DNA from 3 places in the Streptomyces sp. NPDC005483 genome. Region 3 is predicted to be linked to each of the others. Evidence: predicted binding sites of a transcription regulator. Region 3 holds the regulator's gene; each other region holds the start of a gene.
The links. The regulator HrcA, encoded in region 3, represses chaperone genes, less so after heat shock. The targets are predictions, from matches to a motif close to TTNGCACTCNGNNNNNCNGAGTGCNAA.
Positions count from the first base shown of each region.

Region 1: a site for HrcA is predicted at 1,398-1,424, ahead of groES (co-chaperone GroES). Genes of this name have one in related genera too.
Region 2: a site for HrcA is predicted at 1,980-2,006, ahead of groL (chaperonin GroEL). Genes of this name have one in related genera too.

Region 1 covers NZ_JBEXEA010000009.1:98,023-101,295, forward strand. The annotation lists gene ABZT06_RS19020 (polysaccharide deacetylase family protein) at 1-580, shown strand, start outside; gene ABZT06_RS19025 (polysaccharide deacetylase family protein) at 577-1,368, shown strand; gene groES (co-chaperone GroES) at 1,571-1,879, shown strand; gene groL (chaperonin GroEL) at 1,992-3,273, shown strand, end outside.
Region 2 covers NZ_JBEXEA010000012.1:113,703-116,975, forward strand. The annotation lists gene groL (chaperonin GroEL) at 195-1,817, opposite strand; gene ABZT06_RS23700 (cold-shock protein) at 2,544-2,750, opposite strand; gene ABZT06_RS23705 (MoaD/ThiS family protein) at 3,194-3,273, opposite strand, start outside.
Region 3 covers NZ_JBEXEA010000005.1:134,485-137,757, forward strand. The annotation lists gene dnaJ (molecular chaperone DnaJ) at 1-814, opposite strand, end outside; gene hrcA (heat-inducible transcriptional repressor HrcA) at 815-1,831, opposite strand; gene ABZT06_RS11905 (MBL fold metallo-hydrolase) at 1,980-2,708, shown strand; gene ABZT06_RS11910 (DUF3097 domain-containing protein) at 2,743-3,273, shown strand, end outside.

The DNA of each region.
Region 1 (3,273 bases), on a different contig from region 3:
GGTCTTCACCACGATCCCCACCGAGCAGAAGATCGTCTTCCTCACCATCGACGACGGCGCCGAGAAGGACCCCGCGTTCCTGCGGATGATGAGCGACCTGAAGATCCCGTACACCGCCTTCCTCAGCGACTACCTGATCAAGGACGACTACGGCTACTTCCGGAAGATGCAGGACACGGGGGTCGTGCTCGACAATCACACGCTCCACCACCCCTATCTGCCCGGGCTGTCGTACGCCCGCCAGAAGCGCGAGATCTGCGGGATGCAGGACGTCATGGAGAAGCGCTACGGCACGCGGCCCGCGCTCTTCCGCCCGCCCTACGGCAACTACAACGAGGACACCCTGCGCGCGGCCGGGTCCTGCGGCATCAGGTACGCGCCGATCTGGAACGAAGAGGTCTTCGTCGACCACTGGGAGTACCGCGAGGAGGATCAGCGGATCCACCCCGGCGACATCGTGCTCAGCCACTTCCGCGGCCGCGAGGACTGGAAGGGCACGATGCCCGACATGGTCCGCCGCTTCCTGGACAAGGTCACGGCCGAGGGATACGCCGTCGCACGCCTCGAGGACTACCTGTGAGACCGCGGACGCTGGTCGCCGCGGGGCTGGCGGCCGTACTCCTCGCCGGCTGCGCCCAGTCCGTCGACCCCATCGAGCGGCTGGGGAAGAAGGCGGCCCAGCGGGTCGGGTCGTACGGGCCGGCGAGGGCGGACGGGCGGCCGTACCGCCGCTGGGGCCTGGCGGCCCCGCTGCCGGAGCCCCCGCGGGAGCCGCGGCGCGCGGCGGTGGGCCGGGGCGGCCTGCCACCGGTCGTGAGGCGGGTCAGGACGTCCGACAAAGTCGTCTTCCTCACCTACGACGACGGCGCGGAGAAGGACCCGCGGTTCGTCGACCTGGTCCGTGAACTGCGGCTGCCCGTCAGCATGTTCCTCACGGACAGCGTCGTCGGCCCCGGGTACGGCCACTTCGCGCGCCTCCAGTCGGTCGGCGCGAGCATCCAGAACCACACCCTCGACCATCCGGCCCTGCCCGGCCTGCCGTACCCCGGCCAGCGCGCCGAGATCTGCGGCCAGCAGGGGAAGGTCCGCTCCCGCTTCGGCATCCGGCCGCGGCTGTTCCGGCCGCCCTACGGCACGTACGACCGCACGACCCTGCGCGCGGCGGCCGACTGCGGCCTCTCGGCGGTGGTGCTGTGGAGCGTGACGGCGCCGGACGGCACGCCGGAGCGGCCGCTGCGGGCGGGAGACATCGTCTCGGTGGCGTCGGGGGAGACGACAGGGCCGACCCTGACGGAGCGGACGACGAGGGTGCTGCGGGAGATCCAGCGCGAAGGGCTGACGGTGGGGCGGCTGGACGACTATCTGTAGGGCCCCGGACCGCCCCGCCGGAGACGCGATTGGCACTCCGCTTGACCGAGTGCTAATCACGGTCATAGTCTCGGGTCTGGCACTCCCCCCTGGAGAGTGCCAACACAGCGACGGGCAGGTCCGGCACCCGCGACGACGGATCGACCTGGTCGCCACCTCAGACAGTTAACCCCGTGAGATCTCCGAAGGGGGAGGTCGGATCGTGACGACCACCAGCTCCAAGGTTGCCATCAAGCCGCTCGAGGACCGCATTGTGGTCCAGCCGCTCGACGCCGAGCAGACCACCGCCTCTGGCCTGGTCATCCCGGACACCGCGAAGGAGAAGCCCCAGGAGGGCGTCGTCCTCGCGGTGGGCCCGGGCCGCTTCGAGAACGGCGAGCGCCTGCCGCTCGACGTTCAGACCGGCGACATCGTGCTGTACAGCAAGTACGGCGGCACCGAGGTGAAGTACAACGGCGAGGAGTACCTCGTCCTCTCGGCCCGCGACGTGCTCGCGATCATCGAGAAGTAATTCACCCCAGCATTTCTCTGAGCTGCGCCCCTGGCCCCCGCGATCACCAACAAGCCGGGCGCCCGGGGCGCAGTCTCTTTTCACCTAGATTTCCGAGAGGGCTCACGCTCCCATGGCGAAGATCCTGAAGTTCGACGAGGACGCCCGTCGCGCCCTCGAGCGCGGCGTCAACAAGCTTGCCGACACGGTCAAGGTGACGATCGGCCCCAAGGGCCGCAACGTCGTCATCGACAAGAAGTTCGGCGCTCCCACCATCACCAACGACGGCGTCACGATCGCCCGTGAGGTCGAGATCGAGGACCCGTACGAGAACCTCGGCGCGCAGCTGGTGAAGGAGGTGGCGACCAAGACCAACGACATCGCGGGTGACGGCACCACCACCGCCACCGTGCTGGCCCAGGCGCTCGTGCGCGAGGGCCTGAAGAACGTCGCCGCGGGTGCCTCCCCGGCCGCCCTGAAGAAGGGCATCGACGCCGCCGTCAAGGCCATCTCCGACGAGCTGCTCGCCACCGCGCGCCCGATCGACGAGAAGTCCGACATCGCCGCCGTCGCCGGTCTGTCCGCCCAGGACTCCCAGGTCGGCGAGCTCATCGCCGAGGCGATGGACAAGGTCGGCAAGGACGGTGTCATCACCGTCGAGGAGTCCAACACCTTCGGTCTGGAGCTGGACTTCACCGAGGGCATGGCCTTCGACAAGGGCTACCTGTCCCCGTACATGGTGTCCGACCAGGAGCGTATGGAGGCCGTCCTCGACGACCCGTACATCCTGATCAACCAGGGCAAGATCTCCTCGATCCAGGACCTGCTGCCGCTGCTCGAGAAGGTCATCCAGGCGGGCGCCTCCAAGCCGCTGCTGATCATCGCCGAGGACGTCGAGGGCGAGGCCCTGTCGACCCTGGTCGTCAACAAGATCCGCGGCACCTTCAACGCGGTCGCCGTCAAGGCCCCCGGCTTCGGTGACCGCCGCAAGGCGATGCTCCAGGACCTGGCGACCCTCACCGGCGCCGAGGTCATCTCCGAGGAGGTCGGCCTCAAGCTCGACCAGGTCGGCCTGGAGGTGCTGGGCACCGCCCGCCGCGTCACGGTCACCAAGGACGACACCACGGTCGTCGACGGCGCCGGCGACTCCGCCGCCGTCGCGGGCCGCGTGGCCCAGATCAAGGCCGAGATCGAGAACACCGACTCCGACTGGGACCGCGAGAAGCTCCAGGAGCGCCTCGCGAAGCTGGCCGGCGGCGTGTGCGTGATCAAGGTCGGCGCCGCCACCGAGGTGGAGCTGAAGGAGAAGAAGCACCGTCTGGAGGACGCCATCTCCGCGACCCGCGCCGCGGTCGAGGAGGGCATCGTCTCCGGTGGTGGCTCTGCTCTGGTCCACGCCGCCAAGGTGCTCGAGG
Region 2 (3,273 bases), on a different contig from region 3:
TGGGCAGGCCTTGCACCTGCATTTCCCCGCAGGAAGCGGGGCGTCTTTCCTTGGACCACCAACGCGTAGTCGGCCGACGGGAGTTCACGTCGGGCGGCTCGTGATCAAGCATAGCGCAGAAAAACCCGAAGGCGGCACACCCCGTTTCCGGGTGGTGCCGCCCTCGGCAAGGACGCGGATCAACCAGAGGTCGATCAGAAGTCCATGTCACCGCCCGGCATACCGCCACCGGCGGGCGCGGCGGCCTTCTCCGGCTTGTCGGCGATGACGGCCTCGGTGGTGAGGAAGAGCGCGGCGATGGAGGCGGCGTTCTGCAGGGCAGAGCGCGTGACCTTCGCCGGGTCGATGATGCCCTCGGCGATCATGTCGACGTACTCACCGGTCGCGGCGTTCAGGCCGTGGCCGACGGGCAGGTTGCGCACCTTCTCGACGATGACGCCACCCTCGAGACCACCGTTGACGGCGATCTGCTTGAGCGGGGCCTCCAGCGCGAGCTTCACGGCGTTGGCGCCGGTCTGCTCGTCACCCGAGAGGTCCAGCTTCTCGAAGACGCTGGAGGCCTGGAGGAGCGCCACGCCACCACCGGCGACGATGCCCTCCTCGACGGCCGCCTTGGCGTTGCGCACGGCGTCCTCGATGCGGTGCTTGCGCTCCTTGAGCTCGACCTCGGTCGCGGCACCGGCCTTGATGACGGCGACGCCACCGGCGAGCTTGGCCAGGCGCTCCTGGAGCTTCTCGCGGTCGTAGTCCGAGTCGCTGTTCTCGATCTCGGCGCGGATCTGGTTCACCCGGCCGTTGACCTGGTCCGAGGAACCGGCACCGTCGACGATGGTGGTCTCGTCCTTGGTGATGACGACCTTGCGGGCGCGGCCCAGGAGGTCCAGGGTCGCGTTCTCCAGCTTGAGGCCGACCTCCTCGGAGATGACCTCGCCGCCCGTGAGGATGGCGATGTCGCCGAGCATGGCCTTGCGGCGGTCACCGAAGCCCGGGGCCTTGACGGCGACGGACTTGAAGGTGCCACGGATCTTGTTGACGACCAGGGTCGACAGGGCCTCGCCCTCGACGTCCTCGGCGATGATCAGCAGCGGCTTGCCCGACTGCATGACCTTCTCCAGGAGCGGGAGCAGGTCCTTGACGGAGCCGATCTTGGAGTTGGCGATGAGGATGTAGGGGTCGTCGAGCGACGCCTCCATCCGCTCCATGTCGGTGGCGAAGTACGCCGAGATGTAGCCCTTGTCGAAGCGCATACCCTCGGTGAGCTCCAGCTCCAGACCGAAGGTCTGGGACTCCTCGACGGTGATGACGCCTTCCTTGCCGACCTTGTCCATCGCCTCGGCGATGAGCTCGCCGATCTGGGTGTCGGCGGCGGAGATGGAGGCCGTGGAGGCGATCTGCTCCTTGGTCTCGACATCCTTGGCCTGCTCGAGCAGGGCGGCGGAGACGGCCTCGACGGCCTTCTCGATACCGCGCTTGAGGGCCATGGGGTTGGCGCCGGCGGCTACGTTGCGCAGGCCCTCCTTGACCAGGGCCTGGGCGAGCACGGTCGCGGTGGTCGTACCGTCACCGGCGACGTCGTCCGTCTTCTTGGCGACTTCCTTGACCAGCTCGGCGCCGATCTTCTCGTACGGGTCCTCGAGCTCGATCTCCTTGGCGATGGAGACACCATCGTTGGTGATCGTGGGGGCGCCCCACTTCTTCTCGAGGACGACGTTGCGGCCCTTGGGGCCGAGCGTCACCTTCACGGCGTCCGCGAGCTGGTTCATGCCGCGCTCGAGGCCGCGCCGCGCCTCCTCGTCGAACGCGATGATCTTGGCCATGTGAAGTGGTCCCTCCAGGACTGGGGGTGATTCCTTCGGACCGCGCCCGCGCCCGCGACGGACGGCTCGCCGGCCTGTGGATCCTTGCCCCACATGGCCTGCGGGCCTCACCGACCCGGTCCATCTTTGTCACTCTCACCTTCAGAGTGCTAACGCCAATGATTAGCACTCGGCATGGTCGAGTGCAAGCGCCTCTCGCGTATCGAGCCCCCGGCCCACCCGCCAGAGGCCCGGTCAGCCCACGACCCGCGAGCCGCGCACGGCGGGCAGGGGATGGGGTGGGGGGTCTCCGCCCGCAGCAGCCGACGTCCGTCACGGGGCCCTGCTCAAGAGACCGAGCCGCCGGACCGAGGACGGACACCCCCACCCCGGCCCCGACCTACCGCAGGCGCTACACAACCCCCCACCGGGCCCGCAGCTGCGCCGCAGGCACCCAGGGGCGCGGGGAACTGCGCAAAAACGCCCGCCCCCACCGACCCCGCAGCCGCCCGACCGCCCAGCCGCCCAGCCGCCCAGCCGCCGCAGGCCAACGCATCAGGGGCGCGGGGAACTGCGCAAAAGGCCCGCCCCGACCGAACCCGCACAAGACAACGAACCCACACCCGCACAACCCCCCGCTCAACCGCCGGAGGCACATGCCGAAGGGCCCGTACCCATGACTCCCCATGGGGTACGAGCCCTCCGAAGAAGAACGAAGAACGACGCTGTTGTTACCCGGCGCGTGCTTCAGCCAGTCGCGAGACGAACCATGTCCGCCTGCGGCCCCTTCTGACCCTGCGAGATCTCGAACTCGACCCGCTGGCCCTCTTCAAGGGTGCGGTAGCCGTCCATCTGAATCGCGCTGTAGTGGACGAATACATCCGCACCACCGTCGACCGCGATGAAGCCGTACCCCTTCTCCGCGTTGAACCACTTGACGGTGCCCTGAGCCATGCCTAACTCCCCTATTACTGGCCCTTGCACGGACCCACACTTCATGGATCCGGGTCAGACCTCACCCCCCACATGGTTGGGGGCGTGCGCCGGAACGCGTCGACCGCGGCTGAATGTATCTGTCCAACTGCCGTCTGCAACAGGTCAATCGGACGAGAATTCTGGACGGAAGGGGTCCGGAATGTAGCGAGAATTCGCCTGAATTCGGGGCAAGTCGGGCCCCATAAAGGACACATAAGGCACATAAGACGCGCACACTTTGGCTACTTCTCATCGCCCGCGAAGCGAGAACTCATATGCGTGCGGCATGAAGAGAGCCGCAGCTTCCCCAACTGTACCGTGCTCAACCATAGAGAATTGCCCCCTCCGCTTCTCTCGCGGAGAGGGCAATCAGATGAACACTCGGTAATTACTGTTACCGAAGGTAATGACCAGTCATACGGTCACCCGCCGGCGACCGCCGGGATGATGGAGACGCCGGCGCCGTCGGGCGTCGCCGTCTCCAGCCCCTGCTCGAACCGCA
Region 3 (3,273 bases):
GCGTGACCGTGCAGTGCAGGTCGTCGCCGCGCCGCTGGAACTGCGAGTGCGGGAGTTCGTGGATCTCGACGTAGAGGTCACCGGCGGGACCGCCACCGGGACCGACCTCGCCCTCACCCGCGAGCTGGATCCGCGTGCCGTTGTCCACACCGGCCGGGATCTTCACGGTGAGCGTGCGGCGCGAGCGGACCCGGCCGTCGCCCGCGCACTCCGGGCACGGGGTCGGGACCACTGTGCCGAAGCCCTGGCACTGCGGGCACGGGCGGGACGTCATGACCTGGCCCAGGAAGGACCGGGTCACCTGCGACACCTCACCGCGGCCGCGGCACATGTCACAGGTCTGCGCGGAGGTGCCCGGCGCCGCGCCCTCACCACTGCAGGTGGTGCAGACGATCGCCGTGTCGACCTGGATGTCCTTCGTGGTGCCGAAGGCCGCCTCGTCGAGCTCGATCTCCAGGCGGATCATCGCGTCCTGGCCGCGCCGGGTGCGCGAACGCGGACCCCGCTGCGAGGCCGTACCGAAGAACGCGTCCATGATGTCCGAGAAGTTCCCGAACCCACCGGCCCCGAAGCCGCCCGCGCCACCGCCGCCGGCCTGCGAGAGCGGGTCGCCGCCGAGGTCGTAGACCTGCTTCTTCTGCGGGTCCGACAACACCTCGTACGCGGCGTTGATCTCCTTGAACCGCTCCTGGGTCTTCGGATCCGGGTTGACGTCCGGGTGCAGCTCGCGCGCGAGCCGGCGGAACGCCTTCTTGATCTCATCCTGCGACGCGTCGCGGCGCACGCCGAGAACGGCGTAGTAGTCCGTGGCCACTTACGACTCCGCCAGGATCTGTCCGACGTACCGTGCCACTGCGCGTACCGCTCCCATCGTTCCCGGGTAATCCATGCGGGTCGGTCCGACCACGCCGAGCTTGGCGACTGCCTCGCCGCCCGAACCGTAACCGACCGACACCACCGAAGTGGAGTTGAGTCCCTCGTAGGCGTTCTCATGACCAATACGTACGGTCATGCCCGAATCCTCGGCCTCACCAAGGAGTTTGAGGAGGACGACCTGCTCCTCCAGTGCCTCCAGGACGGGCCGGATCGTGAGGGGAAAGTCATGTCCGAAGCGGGTGAGATTGGCGGTGCCGCCGATCATCAGCCGCTCCTCGTTCTCCTCGACGAGCGTCTCCAGGAGAGTGGAGAGCACTGTCGAAACCGTACCCCGGTCCTCGACGTCGAAGCCTTCGGGCAGGTCCTCGACCAGCCGCGGCACGTCGGCGAACCGCCGCCCCGCGACCCGGCTGTTGAGCCGCGCCCGCAGATCGGCGAGCGAGGCCTCCCCGAAGGGCGCCGGGCAGTCGACCATGCGCTGCTCGACCCGGCCGGTGTCCGTGATCAGCACGAGCATCACGCGCGCGGGGGCGAGCGAAAGCAGCTCCACGTGCCGCACGGTCGAGCGGGTCAGGGACGGGTACTGCACGACGGCGACCTGCCGTGTGAGCTGCGCGAGCAGCCGCACGGTCCTGGCCACGACGTCGTCGAGGTCGACCGCGCCGTCGAGGAAGTTCTGGATCGCGCGCCGCTCGGGCGCGGTCATCGGCTTGACGCCCGCCAGCTTGTCGACGAAGAGCCGGTAGCCCTTGTCGGTCGGTATCCGCCCGGCGCTGGTGTGCGGCTGGGCGATGAACCCCTCGTCCTCCAGGACCGCCATGTCGTTGCGGACGGTCGCCGGGGAGACTCCGAGGTTGTGCCGCTCGGTCAGGGCCTTCGACCCGACCGGCTCCTCGGTGCCGACGTAGTCCTGGACGATGGCGCGCAACACCTGAAGCCTGCGTTCACTCAGCATCGCGCACACCTCCAGAAGTCGTCCTCGGCGCCTTGCCTGGCACTCTGTCCGTCCGAGTGCCAGCGCTCCCCGGCCAGTGTACGGCGGTGGGGTACTCCCTGGGCAAGGCTGGTCCCGGCGTGACGGGTCGTACGGCTAGCGTCGCGGTATGACGGTGACTTGGGAAGAGCTCGGGTGGGAGCGGGTCGCGACCGGGGTGGGCCGGTGCCGATTGCCCGGCTGGGACTGTACGGCGGGCCTGGTGATCGGCGAGGACACGGCCCTGTTGGTCGACGCGGGCTCCTCCCTCGCGGAGGGCGCGCACCTGCGCGTGCAGGCCGGGGAACTGGCCGGCCACCGTGTGACCCATCTCGCGCTCACCCACCCCCACTTCGACCATGTCTTCGGTGCGGCCGCGTTCGCGGGGACGGAGGTGTTCGGCGCGGTGGGGGTGGAGACGGTGCTGACGGGCCGGCTCGGCCACGCGCAACTGCGGGCGGACGCGGTGCGCAACGGGCTGGACCCGGCGGTGGCCGACGAGGCCGTGGACGCCCTGGTGTCCCCCGGCCATCACGTCTCCGGCGAGTGGACGCTCGACCTCGGCGGCGGCCGCCAGGTCCTGCTGGCGAACGTCGGCCCCGGCCACACGGCCCACGACCTCGCCGTCCTCGTGCCCGGCGCCCCGGAGGTCGTCTTCTGCGGCGACCTGGTCGAGGAGTCCGGCGAACCGCAGGCGGGCCCGGACGCCGTACCGGCACACTGGCCCGCCGCGCTGGACCGGCTCCTCGAGCTGGGCGGCGAGGACGCGCTGTACGTACCCGGTCACGGAGCGGTGGTGGACGCGGGGTTCGTGCGGGCGCAGCGGGACGCGCTGGCGACGCGCTTCGGCGTGTCGTAGTGATCCCTCGCGTGGTTCTCCTATCGTCATCCGAATGCGCCAGTACTCCGCCGACCTGACCCCTCCGTGGAAGAAGCCCAAGCCGGTACCGGAGGTGCCCGCCGAGCCCGGTCTGGTGGTCGAGGAGCCGGGCACGGGCTTCTGCGGCGCGGTGATCCGCTGCGAGGCAGGCACGGTGACTCTGGAGGACCGCTTCGGCAAGCACCGGGTGTTCCCGCTGGAGCCCCGCGGTTTCCTCCTGGAGGGCCGTGTGGTGACCTTGGTCAGACCTTCGGCAGCGGCTCCGGTACGACCCTCCCGTACCGCGTCCGGTTCGGTCGCCGTCCCCGGCGCACGCGCACGCGTGGCCCGCGCCGGCCGGATCTACGTGGAGGGCCGCCACGACGCGGAACTGGTGGAGAAGGTCTGGGGCGACGACCTGCGCATCGAGGGCGTGGTCGTGGAGTACCTGGAGGGCGTGGACGACCTGCCGGCGATCGTGGCCGAGTTCGCGCCTGGTCCGGACGCCCGCCTCGGAGTCCTCGTGGACCACTTGGTGCCGGGCAGCAAGGAGTCACGGATCGCC